Regions from separate parts of the Anabaena sp. FACHB-595 genome, predicted to be linked through region 3. Evidence: riboswitches for the same ligand, from Rfam matches in the RefSeq annotation. Region 3 holds a riboswitch; each other region holds the start of a gene.
The links. Region 3 has a riboswitch for cyclic di-AMP ahead of ACN222_RS15155 (universal stress protein). Riboswitches for the same ligand answer to the same signal wherever they lie in the genome.
Positions count from the first base shown of each region.

Region 1 (5,558 bases), 400 kb from region 3:
ATCACATCAGCAGCTTTTTCATAATCCCCAATTTCCATATAGTGATGATAAGCTTCCAACGCCATCAAAGCATCTTGAGGGTTTTCCACTTGAGTAACACTCTGATTCCAAAATTCTGCTGCTTTGTGGTTAGCAATTTGCCATTCACCACTTTGTTTTAATCTGGCGATCGCCTCTGTACAAATCACCGGATGTAACCAATATTTTCCTTTACGAAACTCTATCAATAAACGGTCTGTCAGATATCTAATTACTCGCCTAGCTTGTTGTTCTGGCACATCCCAAAGTAAACATTGTAATCCCTGAACACTCACATGAGTAACATCTTGATAGCGATAACATCCCAAACGACAAAGCAGCCGATATGCTTCACTATCCATTTGTGCCAAACGGTCAAATTGACTAGCAACTAAATTTTTTAATTCTGGTTCAATTAATAAATCATGCTTATTTTCTCGCCAATAAATATCTGCATTGCCTTCAAAATCTGTAGTAATTGCACCACTAATAATTTGCATAGATTTGGCATTTCCACCAAAAGCTTTACACATTTCACTTAGTGCAGGTGAATTAGATTTAATTTGACAACTAGTAAAAAACTTTTGCCAAGTACACTCATCTAAACCCCCCAGGGGATAGAAAGTCACATCTACATCTGATTCATACAGACGCTCACGACTAGTAATCAAAGTGATAGATTTAATACTAGGGTCTGCTAATACCCGCAACAGTTCTACATAGGAACGACGAGAAGCAATAATCTGACCATTTCTATCCAAAGCAGACTCAAGATTATCAATTAAAACCCCTATTTTGCGCGTTTCATCCCGCAGCTTGCGCCGTAGCCTATCTAGATTAATACCAAACTCTTTACCCGGTTCCTCATTAAAATCAACCCTCAGCCATTCCTCAACCACACTCTCCACAGAAACGATATGTTGGCTTTCCTTAGCCATCCACAACTCTAGGAAATCAAAACCTTGAGCCTTAAAATACCGCCGAGCTAAGGTAGTTTTGCCAACACCACCTTCACCTTGGATGAGGATAATTTTCGCGCCTCGGACAACATAGCTATCAAGTTCGGCTATTTCGCGATCGCGCCCCACAAAGTTATAATCCAGTTCTTGTGGCTTGCCATTATTGAGGACTGGATTTACAATAGGCGACATCTTTTGTAGTCTATGAGATTGCCAAAATCTCTGCACCACTGAAGAAAAGTTTGACTTCGAGACTTTTTCCCCCAAAACGTTCGTCAGTGTTTGCCACAATTGTGCGCCAACTGCTTTTAAATGCGCTTCCGTATAACCACAAATATCAGCAATATTCTGATAAGTTTGTTTTCTATCCTCCCATAAATTACGTAGAATTATTCTTTGAGTTGTGCCTAAACGTTCCCCTGTTTTTCTATAAACCAAACTATCCAAAAGCTCTAGAGCTTCTTCTGCACCCATCTATCGCCTGACTGTATCATTTGTGCTTAATTATAACCATATTTTCACGATTTCACTTTTGGCCACAATACTACAAACTACTTTTTCCTACCCAGTAGGAAATGAGATGTCTTACTTTATCCAACTGCAAATTCTTTGAGACTGTATTACTCTTGTAATCAATACAGGCAAAGTTAAGTTAATTGTCAGGAGATACACGGTTGAGGAGAGATGTTAGTGATCAAGCTGATACTTCTGGCGTACTCATTAACACATATAACTAAGTAAGTCTTCATTCCCAGAGAAGATTTATCTCAGTAGGTTCCTATAGATAAGCGGTAAGCATTAACTAACTAGATTCTGTAGAGCGTGTAAATACTTATGTTCCTCTCCACCCTACAGGAGTTCCATCATGTTGAAGAATGAAGATACCCTACTAGTTCGTTTAGTTGCTAAGTTCTTGAAATACTTTTTGTTGATGCTTTTTGGAGTGGCGATCGCTTACGTGCTTTCCACAGCGTTAGGTGCGTTACACATCATCGAGATACTGGTTGCAGTATTGCAAACCGTGTTTATGCCCTTGGGAGTTATCCTCTTGTGCTTAATCACAATCATGGTCATTTTCGAGTCTGTTCGTTAGTCCAAATCAAAAGAGTGCAAAAATTTTTGCACTCTCAAATTCTTCCTTGTCAACTATTTACCCGATTCAACACTCATGAACGGGCGTATTTCTCAATGCTTCCCTCTAACCACGGGTTTTACTTCTTCCAAGGTAATTTAGTACCCATTTCCGTCCATGCAGAAAAAACAAGATAGATGATAAGAAAGCCTACACCAGCAAAAAAGGCTAATAATTCGTGATTCATAAAATAAATTGCTATATTTTCCAGCTTTATTTTAGAAAAAACCGCATATTTCAATTATCTTACCCATCGTACATATATTTCAAAAATTAAGTAAGAATCCTATAGACAACAAAAAAGTCCGCCTTAGCGGACTAGCGTAGAAGGGTCAAATGATCGAAATTGACTATGAGATTTTTAAATCCCTTCTTTATTGTTAGCAATTTAGTCTGGAAAATCAAGCATTGTAATGCAATACTTTAGACATAAATCCTGTAATTATGTCTTTTGATATATACTTTCTGCATAGCTTATATCATGGAATAAATATTTCCTGATTTTTGTCAATACCCACAGGAAGTATTTATACTGGCAGATTATTTATTATTTATACTTTTTATAACACAAACTAGAAATCTTATCTCAATATTGCCCAAATTATTGTTATCCAATATCCACGGATTTCCGATCAATGCAAGGCAAAATATGGGCTTACTAGTTAATTCTTGCGCCCATAGGTATTGTGGCATAACAGAGCGCTGCAAACATTTAACGGACATTAATCACCGTAAGATTGATGCTGTTTTCAGCAGACATAAGCCAAAATTTTCAAAAATATAGTCGAGGAAATATCTCTTTAGAAAGTTGAATAATCAAAGATATCGCAGTTAATATTCTCAATATAGAAAATACTTGTTCTTACAAAATATTGCCCCATCCCAGCTAGCTTACGACGCTTTTCTAGAGGTGTGAGTAAACAAACTGGAAGCAATTCAAGACATCTTTTTCGTAGAAACTATTGACTATAATGGCGATCGCCAGTAAAGTGTTAAGCAAATGTAAATCAGTCAGCCTAATCTTAATTGCCCCAAACATTGAGGCAATTAAAGAGCGGAGGAACCAAAAATGGGGCGTATTTTGGATTATCCAAAAAGGATATCTCTCAGTCCTAGCCCGTCAGCTAACTTCGTCGGCATTGAGAGGAGATTGAACGTACAGATTTTTATATAATGTCTGTCGTCAGTGTCCTTGGCTGGTAGCTTTACGCTTCGTTTTACCTGCCCTCGACTAGAGGGATGGATACTTATGTCCTAAATTCTGGTGTCTGAGGAAGAAGTAGTTACCTTGAGGTGAAGCTCACTATGTTCCAAAATAAAAAACATCGGATCGCACTTATTTCTGTTTCTGGAGATCCAGCCGTTGAAATAGGTCAAGAAGAAGCCGGTGGTCAGAACGTATATGTTCGAGAAGTAGGCTATGCACTAGCCGAACAAGGTTGGCAAGTTGATATGTTCACTCGCCGTATCAGTCCCGACCAGGCCGAGATTGTCCAACATAGTCCTAATTGCCGCACTATCCGCTTACAAGCGGGGCCGGTTGAATTTATCGGACGTGATCACGTATTTGATTATTTACCGGAATTTGTTGCCGAATTCCAACGCTTCCAAAAGCGCCAAGGTTATAACTATCAACTCATTCACACAAATTACTGGTTGTCATCTTGGGTGGGAATGCAACTGAAAAAGCAACAACCCTTGGTGTTGGTGCATACATACCACTCATTAGGAGCAATCAAATATCAAACGATCGCAGATATACCCGCCATTGCGAATCAGCGATTAGCTATAGAAAAAGCTTGTTTAGAGAGTGTAGACACAGTAGTTGCCACCAGCCCCCAAGAACAGCAACATATGCGCGCCCTGGTTTCTAAGAAGGGACGCATAGAGATGATTCCTTGCGGGACTGACATTAATAACTTCGGAAACATTGAAAAGTCGGCTGCACGGGAAAAACTGGGAATTGAGCCTGATGCCAAGATGGTATTTTATGTAGGTCGTTTTGATCCCCGTAAAGGCATAGAAACCTTAGTCAGAGCGGTTGCTCAGTCTAGGTTGAGAGGTGAAGCAAACCTCCAGTTAGTAATTGGTGGTGGTAGCCGTCCTGGTCAAAGTGATGGCAGAGAGCGCGATCGCATTGCGAATATTGTGGCTGAACTAGAACTGAACGATTGCACCACCTTCGCTGGTCGCCTAGATCATGAAATCCTCCCTTACTACTACGCTGCGGCTGATGTTTGCGTTGTCCCCAGTCACTACGAACCCTTTGGTTTAGTTGCTATTGAAGCGATGGCTAGCAAAACTCCCGTAATCGCCAGTAATGTAGGTGGATTGCAATTTACAGTAGTTCCAGAAGTCACAGGTTTACTTGCACCTCCACAAGATGAGTCAGCTTTTGCTACAGCCATAGACCGCATATTAGCCAACCCAACTTGGCGAGATCAGCTAGGCACAGCCGCCCGCCAGCGAGTGGAAACCACCTTCAGCTGGGCCGGTGTAGCATCCCAATTGAGTCAGCTATACACTCATCTGTTAACTCAAAATGCGCCAGAAAAGAAGGAAAAAGAGGCTGTTGCAGCGTAGTTAAAGTGAGTTTGGTGGAACCTAACCCCAATCCGGTTCCAAATTTAGGGTGCGTCAGTGCGATATAACCTAAATATACTCAGAAATTACTCATACTGACGCACCTTACCAAACCTTCTAATCAGTCTTTCACCCTTCCTGTAGGTGCGCCTCCCTTGGAGACTCACGTTAACAAAGGGAAATTAGGATAAAATCCTGTTTCTAAGTCTTACGAGTCGTGATGCGTAAAGCCCCCAATTATGAGGGACAAAACCAATAAGTTTTGTCCCTCATACGTCTTTTAAGTGGGGGATATAAGCTTTGGAGGATGAATTTATTCATCCGTGATGCGGGTCATTTATGTACTCTAAGACTTTCTGGGTGCTAACTTTCCCTGTAGTGTCAAACATATACGAATGTGTCCACAAACTAGGTAATCTCATTAACTCTGGAAACTCTTGTCGCAAATATCTTGATGACCTACCCTTAAATGCTTTAACTATTTGAGATATTGAATGATGCGGGTCATATTCAACCAATAAATGAATATGGTCAGGGGCAATTTCTAGTGCTTTGATAATCCATCTTTTATCATTAGCAACTGACTGAAATATCTCAATACATCGTAATTTTAATTTTTCATTATTAGCAAAAACCCTCCTACGTCTACATGGTATCCAAACTAAATGAACAGTAGCCAATCCGATTGCGTGGTTGTAGTGATTATATACAGATTTCATGTAGATGAGTATTGATTATCTACACTACTAATGATATCATAACCACATGAAAACCTTGAAGTTCAAACTGTACCAGCACAAAAGAAATAGATTTCTCAAACGCATGATTAATGCAGGTGGGGCAATCTACAACCATTGTATTGCTCT
Region 1 covers NZ_CP183473.1:4,072,849-4,078,406, forward strand. Annotated here, with positions in the region: gene ACN222_RS16845 (tetratricopeptide repeat protein) at 1-1,451, opposite strand, end outside; gene ACN222_RS16850 (hypothetical protein) at 1,843-2,070, shown strand; cyclic di-AMP (ydaO/yuaA leader) riboswitch at 3,113-3,263, shown strand; gene ACN222_RS16855 (glycosyltransferase family 4 protein) at 3,415-4,692, shown strand; gene tnpA (IS200/IS605-like element ISNsp2 family transposase) at 5,010-5,411, opposite strand; gene ACN222_RS16865 (RNA-guided endonuclease InsQ/TnpB family protein) at 5,458-5,558, shown strand, end outside.
Region 1: another riboswitch for cyclic di-AMP. It lies ahead of ACN222_RS16855 (glycosyltransferase family 4 protein); the one in region 3 lies ahead of ACN222_RS15155 (universal stress protein).

Region 2 (5,558 bases), 1.7 Mb from region 3:
TGAATACTACTACCACCTTTCACCAAGCGATAACCAACCGATCGCCTATCATCAACCTGAGTCCGACTCCCCGCAAAAATCAGCACTTCGCTAGGTTGGCAGATATAGTACAAGTTGCGAATCACCCACCAACCTGCGGCGGTTCCAGTTCCAAAAATTCCTAAAAGTAAAGCGATAATTTCCATAATTGTTAGTTGTTAGAGACGCGATTAATCGCGTCTGTACATTTGTTAGTGGTAATTGGTAATTAGTTCCTACTCCTGCCCTAATCCTCAGTCCCCAGTCCCTAATCCCCACTCCCCAACGCCCCTGTAACATCAATACCCAGGGTACGATTAACGTTTTCTAGGAATTGCAGCACGATTTCGGGGTAAATATTTACCAAGCTGGCTACGGATTTGCCATCGCCGTTATCAATCACATTTACCTTCTCTAGGTGAATACGTTTAGGAATCTGCACTGCTTCTTGGAGAACGGTTTCAATTTGTTGAATGAGGAATAACTTAGAAGCGTCGCTGCCGGTTTGCTGCCAAACTTGGGAAAGAATGTCGTTAACTAACGCTGCGGCTTTGGCATTTTCTTCTAGGAAAGCTGCTTCCCCTTTGGCTCGGAGTTCTTGGGCTTGGCGACGGGCTTCGGCGGGTAGGACTTCATCGGCTTGTAGGCGTAGGCGTTCTAACTCAGCCCGTAGTACTTGTAAGACTTGTTCGGCTTTGGCTTTCTTTTCTTGTGCAGCCGCCGTGGTAATTTCTTCTTCAGACTTGGCTCTCTGTTCTAGCTGGGCTTTGATGGTGCGGAGTTCGTTTTCTTTCTCCAACACAATGATTTTGTCTTGGGTTTTGGCGACTTGGGCATATTCTTCGGATTGGGCTTCGATTTGTTCGGCTTGGGTGAGTGCGTTGGATTCGGCAATCTCTGCGTCTCGAATCACCAGGGCAATTTGTTTACGTCCCCAAGATTTGAGATAGTCTACATCGTCAGAAACGCTTTGAATTTTTAGGGTGTCCAGTTGCAATCCCAGTTTACTAAGGTCGCGGCTGACATCGGAGGCGATACGTTGGGCAAAACTCAGGCGGTCTTCGTTGAGTTCTTCTGGTGTGAGGGTAGCGACAACACCCCGGAGATAGCCTTCTAGGGTTTCGCGGGAAACACGAGCCAATTCCGAGCGATCGCGGTCTAAAAAGCGTTCAATGGCGTTACCGACAACCACCGGATCTGAGGAAATTTTCACATTGGCGATCGCTTGAATATTTAAAGGCGTTCCCCCTTTGGCGTAAGCATTCCGCACTTCCACCCTTACCGGCATAGTTGTTACATCCATCCGTTTTACCGTTTCCACTATAGGAATCCGAATGGCGCGCCCACCTAATAACACTCGATAACCCATCTCTTGTCCATCTTTAGTCCGCCATTTGCGTCCCGAAAGTATCAAGATTTCGTTGGGTTTACAAATACATAAAAAAGACTTGATAAACCACACAAGTACAAATGCACCAAAAATAGATAGAGCAATAGGCAGACCACCATAAAGTAGACTTTCTATGCCATTATTTTCTTTGTTAGTAGCAGGTGTATTCGGATCAACTTGTGCTACTGTTACAGTCGCTAATTCTTGTTTAATTAAATTCATAGTTATTTATCAAGAGTCATTAGTAATTTCTCAACTGTCAACCGTCATCAGAATATCCTTCTAAACCGCACTATAAACTGCCTCCTGCCCTCTCTTGCTAAACATTAACCACCCAAACCTTATTTCCCTTAATTCGCACGATAACAACAGAATCACCTTGATTAAATTGATGAATTTCATCGGTGAAAGCTACAAAGTCTACTAGAGAACCTTTGAGATTGATCCGTACTTTTCCTGGACTATTTTGGTTTATGGGAACTTCCACAATCCCAAAACAACCAACCACGTTATTAATACGGATCAAACTGTCTACTGCTTGTCGTCGCCGTTGGATATAAATTAATCCCACAATGAAGACACCAACAATGATACCGAAAGCAATTACAACACTAGCAGTTGCGAGAATTGGATTATTCATTACCCTATTTCCAGGTATTTTATAATTATTGTTTATCCTTTATTGGTAACAAAAAACCCAGATGGTGATGAAATAAATCTACTATTGGCACTTTCATAACACATAGCTTTAATTAATATTTAAGAAATACATAAACTGTCGTACATTTAACTTGCATATCTTTTCGGTTTTACCGTTAGGTGTTAGCAGTTAGCAAACCATACAAGCTTATAAGGAAGGCAGAGATACAACATAAATTCTGTTATATCTCTGATGTTATTGAACGCGGTATATGGAGATTCCAGTTGCGGTTCTATAGGTATTTCTGTAGAAGTAGGACAAAGTTATCCGGTATGTTACAAAACTTTACAATATTTTTATTTCAGTGATTGGGATTTTATAGGTGTTAATATTTACACCTATAAAACCTCAAATGGTGTGTTGCTTTACACGAAAACACGCCACATAACAAAAGATCGGCACTAATTATTGATGTGTATGACTAGAACGGTGTAAGGGAACACCAAAAAATAAATTATCCCTATCACCCCACCCCATTAATTGACTAGATTTCTCCAGTGAGATTAACTAGTTCGTGATTACACTTCATCAACTCGTATAAGTCATAAGCGTATAAATCTTCGTGGTTAGGTTCACTACTATGGCTTGCTGCTACGATGGGATCGCCATAGGCATTAGTTCTGCCAATTAGTAAGAGCTTTTTCCCGGCAAACTCTCCAATTAACTTAAATTTATGCTCAGGTAAAAAGTTAACATCAGTGAAAAAGTTGCGATTTTTAATAGACATTTTATTCTCCTGTAATGTTTACGAATACGTGCTTCTATGCTGAGTTTTTCTGACAAACTAATTCAACCAAGCTGCATCAAAAATTTACACCTAGCACAATGACAGATGTTTTCTCTACAGTTTGATCAAAGTTTTATCAGTACTGTGTTGGAATCTTCTTTATGGGAAAAAACAAACTTTCAATCCTATTTATGGTGGCGCTAACAATATCTACTGTGATGAAAGTAAAGGGATGATTTATCTTCAAAAACATGATCAACTGTACCTCAAGGCAACTAATCCGACCTCAGCCCCTAGAAACACAGACTATAAAACCCTGACTTCCAGTGCGAGGACAGGTAAAACGAAGCGTAAGTTTACCAGCCAAGGATACTGACGACAGGCATTATTTGTATAAATGCTGCTCGTTCAATCTCCTCTCAATGCCTACGAAGTTAGCTGACGGGCTAGGACTGAGAGATGTCCTTCTCTAAATGCTCTAAGTCTAAAATTTGAAATCTCTTTTTCATACTTTAGCTTCAGCTTTTTTGGCAGATACGCCCCAAACTTGGTTCCTCCGTTCCTAGCTTCAACCCTGCACATAGGTGTTTTGAGAGTAAAGCTGGATTAGGCAGACTTATTTTTCTTCTCTGTAATACTAACGTGTTACGACGTAAGGTAAAACTCCAGTAAACAAAAAGATACGATCGCATCTATGATACTGATACAGGCGATCGCTTCTTTTCTGCTACCGTTTTGCATACGCAACTAAGGAAATACCCAGAATCACAAACATAAATCCGGCAATACGTGTTGGAGTGAGATCAAAATTGAGTAATCACATCAACGAAATGCAATAAAAATTTAGGCGAGGCGTTCCGCCTACCGTTGGCGATCGATACTTAATTATCAATGTGATTACTTAACTCATTTTACGGGAACACAAGACAAAATTCTTAGTCATTGAGCGAGTATAGATTAAATATTAAAAGCTTGACTAAGGAGTCGGAAGCTGAAAATCACAATTAATTAGTGGAAAAAATCTTACTAATTATACTCTGCTAAATATTGGATTTAGCACCTCGAATAATGTCGCTAATTCATCCAACGACATTACAAGCAAAAGCTCCTTCTGACTAATAAATCTGAATTCTGTTTAGATGTTTGTATCAGCTATTCAGTGTAACTTTAGTTAGCTTAAATGCAGTATGCAAATGTGGCTTCAGTAGTTATGATCAGCCAATTCATCGATAACTATGAGTATCGAAATTGTTGATAATGCTATCCGTTGCTATTTTTTGCCGACTAATTTAATAATTGATAATCTATACAACGTAGAGTTAAAAACTTGTATTTAGCTCATTGATTAATAAGTTAATTATTTGGCTAGATTATGCTTATCTTATAACTATAATCTATGCCACAAACCATGCTGTCAATAATGTTATATACAAGCTCTACTCTACAAAAAAAGTATGATTCATGCAGAATTCCCTAAATAATTTTTCTGGAATTGCATACATCATATTTGGATCTAAGACTATTCAAATTACTCAAGTTAGGTGAATCGTGAATAATCCCAACATCAAGAAAACATCTATCAATTTTATCCAAGCTTTTCTGACTGCGGCTACACTAATTACCGCTTCTGTTGGCCCTGCTCTTGCTAATGACAAAGTTACGATTTTAGGTGCAGAATATGGCGGTAATGGTTGCCCTGACGGATCTGCCAGCGTCAGTGTCAGCCCCGATGGTCAAGAACTAAGTATCCTCTTCGACAACTTTATAGCTGTGGGTAATAAGTCAGGAGAAAGCCGCAAAAGTTGTAATTTGAGCATTCCGATCAAAGTACCCCAAGGCTTTCAAATCTCCCTCTATGATGCTGATTATCGAGGTTATGTTGCTCCCAAGACAACAGGGAGACTCAGGGCAGAGTACTTTTTTGCTGGTCAGCGTGGCCCTGTTTTTTCTCGGACATTTAGAGGCGAAACAGACTACAATGTCCGAGATCAATTAGTGACCGTGGCTGATGTCTGGTCACGCTGTGGTGATAGTGTGAATATGCGGGTGAACGCTGCCATGACCGCCAGTGGTCAAGGGATGGCCACCGTTGACTCTTTTGACCTTGCTCATCGTGGTTTGGTTTATCACATCAAATATCGCCAGTGTCGTTAGGTCTTTTCGGTGTAGCAGGGTGGTTTTATACAAGCAGAGAAACAAGACAACAGTGTTTCAAAGCCTCTACCTTGTGGGGGCAAGGGGTGTATACACCAGTCTGATCAACCTTGCCCTATAACGTTTTGATCCCCCCTAACCCCTCTTAAAAAAGCAGGGCTGTTTCATTCGCTCAGATAAGTATTTTATCAAGAGTATCAGCCAGAAATTTTAGGGAGTCGGCAAGCGAAAAATTACTATTTCCAGCAGTAATTTTCAGTACGATGGCGTTCCGCCCACCATAGGCGATCGCTAGGCTCATAAGCAAATAAAATTTCTCAACTACCTGATTTCTTCGGTGGATAAGCTTGTAATTTAGGGGCTTTTAAGGGATGAAACAGCCCTACTTCTGATCTGCGTTTATACCTTCTGGTGGTTGGACAGCAATGGATAAGCGATCGCCACTAAATCTTGGAGCAAATATTTCCAAATACTTACAGGGAATTTGTTGGCGAGAATATACAACTTTTTTATTTATAGCTGTTGCCAGTAGTGTTAGGACATCACATAGATGATAAAACCTAGACACA
Region 2 covers NZ_CP183473.1:5,410,546-5,416,103, reverse strand. Annotated here, with positions in the region: gene ACN222_RS22615 (flotillin family protein) at 1-185, opposite strand, end outside; gene ACN222_RS22610 (flotillin family protein) at 287-1,630, opposite strand; gene ACN222_RS22605 (NfeD family protein) at 1,728-2,048, opposite strand; gene ACN222_RS22600 (hypothetical protein) at 2,593-2,835, opposite strand; cyclic di-AMP (ydaO/yuaA leader) riboswitch at 3,244-3,458, opposite strand; gene ACN222_RS22595 (DUF4360 domain-containing protein) at 4,384-4,989, shown strand; gene ACN222_RS22590 (hypothetical protein) at 5,162-5,296, opposite strand; gene ACN222_RS22585 (hypothetical protein) at 5,372-5,557, opposite strand.
Region 2: another riboswitch for cyclic di-AMP. It lies ahead of ACN222_RS22600 (hypothetical protein); the one in region 3 lies ahead of ACN222_RS15155 (universal stress protein).

Region 3 (5,558 bases):
AGCAGCGATTGCAGCTGTTGCGACTCAATCTGCATGGAAAACAGCAAAACCAATTTTGATGAGGGATGTAGTCGTACTTCCTGCCTTGGGATTCTTAGGAATTATCTTGTTGTGGTGGGTTATTACCCTGGCAAATCATGAATTAATGCCCACTCCACCAGAAGCGTTAGTTGCCCAAGGCCTAACCCAAGAAGCCCTAGCCATCAAACCAGTAATCAAATCCAGCGATTTAGAAAAACCCGATTTGATTGTCGGATACTTTCCCATAAATGATTGTGCGCCATTTGCGATCGCCTGGAAAAAGGCTTCTTTCGCAAGTATGGCTTAAACGTCCAACTCAACCGCGAAGCCAGTTGGGCTACCTCCTGCGACGGCTTAATTTATGGTCGTCTTGATGCTGCGCTTATCGTATCTGGTGCAGTCATCAACGCCCGCATAGCACGCTCCTCTCTCCCCTATGTGCAGCCATAACAATCTATCGTCACGGTAACGCCATGACCATGAACAATATCGCCAGATAGCTGCCGAAATGGGGATTCAATGTTCCCCGGATGATTACAAGGTTGAACCACCAGAAGTATTTTATAGATAAGAAAGGTTTTGACCCCAGTAACCCTGTTGGGTATTTAAATAGTTCTGCAATTAGGGCTAACGCTCCTACTCGTTTTTTCATGTCTTGAACTGGGAATTTTGATTTTTATTGATACATAGTTAAAAACTTTTAGGAGCATTTGATATGAAATATACACCATCAACAATAGATGCTCATGACAAAGCTATACCGCGCACTAATTTTTTAGAAATTGAGAATTTAGTTAGGTCTTATCTAACACCAGATAAAAGTAACTTTGTTGTTTTAGATGGGGTGAATTTAACTATTATTGAAAACGAATTTATTTCTGTAATTGGACATTCTGGATGCGGCAAATCCACTTTATTAAAAATTGTGGCGGGCTTAGAAAAAAGCACTTCTGGCTCAGTCAGGCTTGACGGTAAAGAAATTCACAAGCCAGGTGCGGAAAGAATGATGGTATTTCAAAATTATTCCCTCTTACCGTGGTTAACAGTGAAGAAAAATATCCGTCTAGCAGTTGATGAAGTGTTAAAAAATGCTAATGGAGCAGAAAAAATTGGCATTGTGAACAAACACTTGGCAATGGTAAACTTGACCCCGGCAGCAGATAAATATCCTGATGAAATCTCTGGAGGTATGAAACAAAGAGTAGGGAGTGCCAGAGCCTTAGCCATTCGTCCAAAAATGCTGTTAATGGATGAACCTTTTGGCGCATTAGATGATTTAACTAGAGGTAAATTACAAAGACAAGTATTAGATATCTGGGAAAATAATCGCCAAGCAGTAATGATGATTACCCATGATGTCGATGAGGCAATTTATATGAGCGATCGCCTACGGCGGGGCGTAGCCCATCGCATCGTATTAATGACAAATGGCCCAGCCGCAAACATTGGAGAAATATTAGAAGTACCATTTTCTCATCCACGCGACAGGTCTGCTATACGTAACTCAAAAGCATACTTTGAACTTCGTAATCATGCCTTAAACTTTCTCGACAAATATTTTGCTCAAGAAGAGTAAAGTAGTCTATTATCTCTTTAGTGGGTAGCCTAATTCAAATTAAGTTTGCAATCATTTGGAACGGAGGAACCATGTTATGGGGCGCATCTTGCAGAGAGTAGCTAACCTAGAGTAAACAGTCAAGAGTAACCAAGTATTAAACTCAGCACTCATTACTCATTACTCCGCACTCTTAAAGAGAGACACCTTCCAGTCTTAGCCCGTCAGCTAACTCCGTCGGCAATGGAAGGAACCCCCAAGACTTTGGCTTTGATACCAGTTGTTATTGGGGTTTCCTTACGGATATGAATGTCCGTTTTACCCTGCTTCTCGTTGATGTGTTCGTTAAGTTTAGGAGAAGTTAAAGCTGTGAAAATTAAGCCAATGTTAGCACGCCTGCAAAGTGCTATGGGTCGTGATGATTTAATTGACCAAATGGTTTTATTACCAGAACCCCAAAAAGGTCAAACAACACAATCAATCAACTTAATTGTTGGTTATGACGCTTCTCCTAACAGCCATACAGCACTAGATATAGCCTGTTGGATTGCCCATCAAACAAGGTTGGCGACTAATCAACAAGTCACTGTGCAAGCTGTTTATGTAGTAGAAGATAGCAACACAAAAAATCGTTCTAATATTTTAAGCTTTGCTAAACGCTTGCCGACAATAGAATTGCCGCCAAGTGAAACAAAAAAATCCAGCACATCTGTAATTACTCAACCGAAACTGACAGGAATTAAATCATATCTTCAAACAGACACACTAACACCACTGCAAGAAGCAGATAGAATTATTTGGCAGGCAAGAACTTTGGCTGAAGAATGGCAAGGTTCATTCAAATCTCATCTACGCTTCGGTTGTGTAAGTACAGAGTTGAGAAAAGTTGCAGAATTTGAAGCTGCTGATATCTTATTTTTGGGTTGTAAATCTGTTTATCATCCTCTCATTGAAACCTTAGGTTATAATTTCCCCTGTGCTGTCTTAGGGATTCCTGAATGTATAGATGAATAATTCTGACCCCGACTTTCAGAAGTTATTTATCTAAATGAAAATACAGAAAAAAGTCACCATATTTTAGGTGACTTTTTTCGCTATTACGCAACAATATAAGCTACAAGAGGTAGGCGTGGAAAACTGGCAAGCACTCCTAAGTGTCATCGTATTTATCAGTGTCATCTTTCTAGTTATGACGGAATGGGTGCATTTGACTATTGCAGCCTTATTAGGAGCATTATTATTAGTATTTACTAATGTGATGACTTTACAGGAAGCTGTTGCTTACATTGGTAATAGTTATGGCACACTGGGATTATTTTTTGGTGTAATGGTTTTAGTTAGAGCATTTGAGCCTACTAAGATATTTGATTATTTGGCAACCCAAATAGTGATATTAGCTAAAGGCGATGGTAAGCGTCTTTTACTCGGTATTGTTGCTATTGTTACTCCTATTTGTGCAGTTTTACCAAATGCAACAACAGTGATGTTGTTAGCGCCACTAATTCCACCAATGGCACAAGAAATAGGGATAAATTTTGTACCTTTATTGATATTGATGGTTTTGATTGCCAATAGTGCTGGATTGCTGACATTAGTAGGTGACCCAGCAACATTTATTGTAGGTGATGCTGTCAATATAAGTTTTATAGATTATCTATGGAAACTGAGTTTAGGTGGTGTCATTGCAGTCGCTGTGGTAACTCTCACTTTGCCATTTTTATTCCGCAAAATTTGGCATACAAAATTAGAGAATCTGGAAGAATTACCACACCCAGAAATTAATCATCCACGGGTTTTGAGTCTGGGTGCAGTAATTGTCGCTTTTGTCCTGCTATTTTTTGTGATTGGAGAATCCCTGCCAATACCGATTTCCCCGGCGGCTGTGGCTCTGTTAGGCGCAGCTTTGGCTTTACTACTATCTCACCATAGCAAAATTGATACAGTCAACAATATTTTGCGCGATGTAGACTGGAGTACATTAATATTTTTTATGAGTATTTTTGTGCTGATTGGAGGATTAGAAAAAACAGGCGTAATTGGTGGTCTATCAGGGATATTGGCAGCTATTTTAGGAAAAAATATTATCTTGGGTTCTCTGGTGTTGTTGTTTCTTGTAGGAATTTTATCGAGTGTCGTACCTAATATTCCCTTGGTAGTGGCGATGGTTCCCCTGCTCAAGCAATACCTTGTCACTGTAGGATTAGCACCCGCAGAAGTCTTAGCACGCGACTTTCAAGGACAATTTCCCCCAGAAGTTTTACCATTGTTTTACGCCATGATGTTTGGTGCAACCTTAGGCGGGAATGGTACGTTAGTTGGTGCATCGTCTAACATCGTAGCGGCGGGAATTTCCGAACAGCACGGACGACGGATTTCTTTTAAAACTTTTCTTCACTATGGTATTCCAGTCACAATATTACAACTAATTGCCTCAGCATTGTATGTGTTAATCCGGTTTCTGATTTAGAAAGATTTATTTATATTCAGTGAAAATTAGATATGTTTATACTGGTAGAGAGTGTAATCATACACTCTTGCCTAGAATGGTATTATTGAGTGTAATATGCAAGAATAAATCTTGTATATTTTTTCAGTATTAATCAGGGTTGTCATCTATGAATCTAACCGAAGCCTCTACCGATAACAATGCAAGATCATTAGAGAACGGTAGCATCAATTCAACAATAAATAAACAACAATCCCGTACTAGTGTTAGTGAAAGTAATAATTTAGACAAAATTAGAGAGATTCTCATTGGTAACCAAATGCAGGAACTCGACAAGAGGTTTGCTGGTTTGGAAGAACGGATAGTTAAAGAATTATCTCATGTACGAGATGAAACTAAAGAACGCTTGGATGCTTTAGAGGTATATATAAAGGCGGAAGTTGAAGTTTTAAGTGAAAGTATAAAAAATGAGCAAATGGAAAGAGAATCTCATTTAAAAGCAATTACGGAGGAGTATAAATTTCTTCATACATCATTAGAGAAGAAATTGGTTCAGTTTGCTGAACAAACTATTAGTAATCAACGTAATCTACGCGAACAAATTTTAATTCAATCGAAAAATTTACAAGATGAAATTAGACAAAAATATGAAGAAATAAATAGTTTGATAGAAAAAGAAACTCAGCAACTAAGTCATGATAAAGCTGACCGGACTCATCTGGCAGATTTATTCACAGAAATTGCTTTTCGGCTAAATAAATAAGAAAATCATCCAATATTTTCAGTACATAAGCAGAACAGCGTAAATATTTGCAGGTTGGATAAGGCAGAGATTGTAAGGCTAAGAAAGAGGTTTTTAGCCTAGCTTATCTTTATTTATATAGTTTTATGTTGTCCCCATTGGCTTACTTAAGAGGTAAATATTGCCAGATATATTCTAATTCTCCTGGCTAGTTTGCCTAAAAAATTATCTAATTATAGAGTGTAGTTTGGGGGATTATATTAATGAATAATGATGCAATAGATTCTAGCAGTCAAATATCCCCTGGTAATGACTTATCATTAATTAACAAAATCACTAAAGTTGATGATGAACTTAGTAAACTTCGGAGTTTGTTGTTGGGAGTTGAGCCAGCTAAACTTAACCAACTTTATGAACTTTTAGATAATCCACACATCAGACCAGAAGATATTAGTCGCTTACTTCCAGAGGCTGTGATCTTAAGATCGCAACAAGATAAACAACTAATTGCAGCGATGATTTCTATTGTTGAAGAAGCGATTCAAGTTTCTGTTCAACAAGATGAAAATATACTTTCAGAAGCTTTTTTTCCAGTCATTATTCCTGCATCTCGGAAAGCGATCGCTACATTGCTCGATGAAATGATGCAATCCCTCAACCAAGCTCTAGAGCATAGTTTTTCCTGGGAAAGTTTGCAATGGCGACTAGAAGCGAAACGTACAGGAAAACCATTTGCAGAAATAGTTTTATTGCGGACATTAGTTTATCGAGTAGAACAGATATTCTTAATACAT
Region 3 covers NZ_CP183473.1:3,668,887-3,674,444, reverse strand. Annotated here, with positions in the region: partial or broken gene ACN222_RS15170 (nitrate ABC transporter, permease protein) at 1-175, shown strand, start outside; partial or broken gene ACN222_RS15165 (ABC transporter substrate-binding protein) at 173-506, shown strand; gene ACN222_RS15160 (ABC transporter ATP-binding protein) at 737-1,597, shown strand; cyclic di-AMP (ydaO/yuaA leader) riboswitch at 1,614-1,831, shown strand; gene ACN222_RS15155 (universal stress protein) at 1,961-2,590, shown strand; gene ACN222_RS15150 (SLC13 family permease) at 2,706-4,043, shown strand; gene ACN222_RS15145 (hypothetical protein) at 4,192-4,785, shown strand; gene ACN222_RS15140 (OmpA family protein) at 5,028-5,558, shown strand, end outside.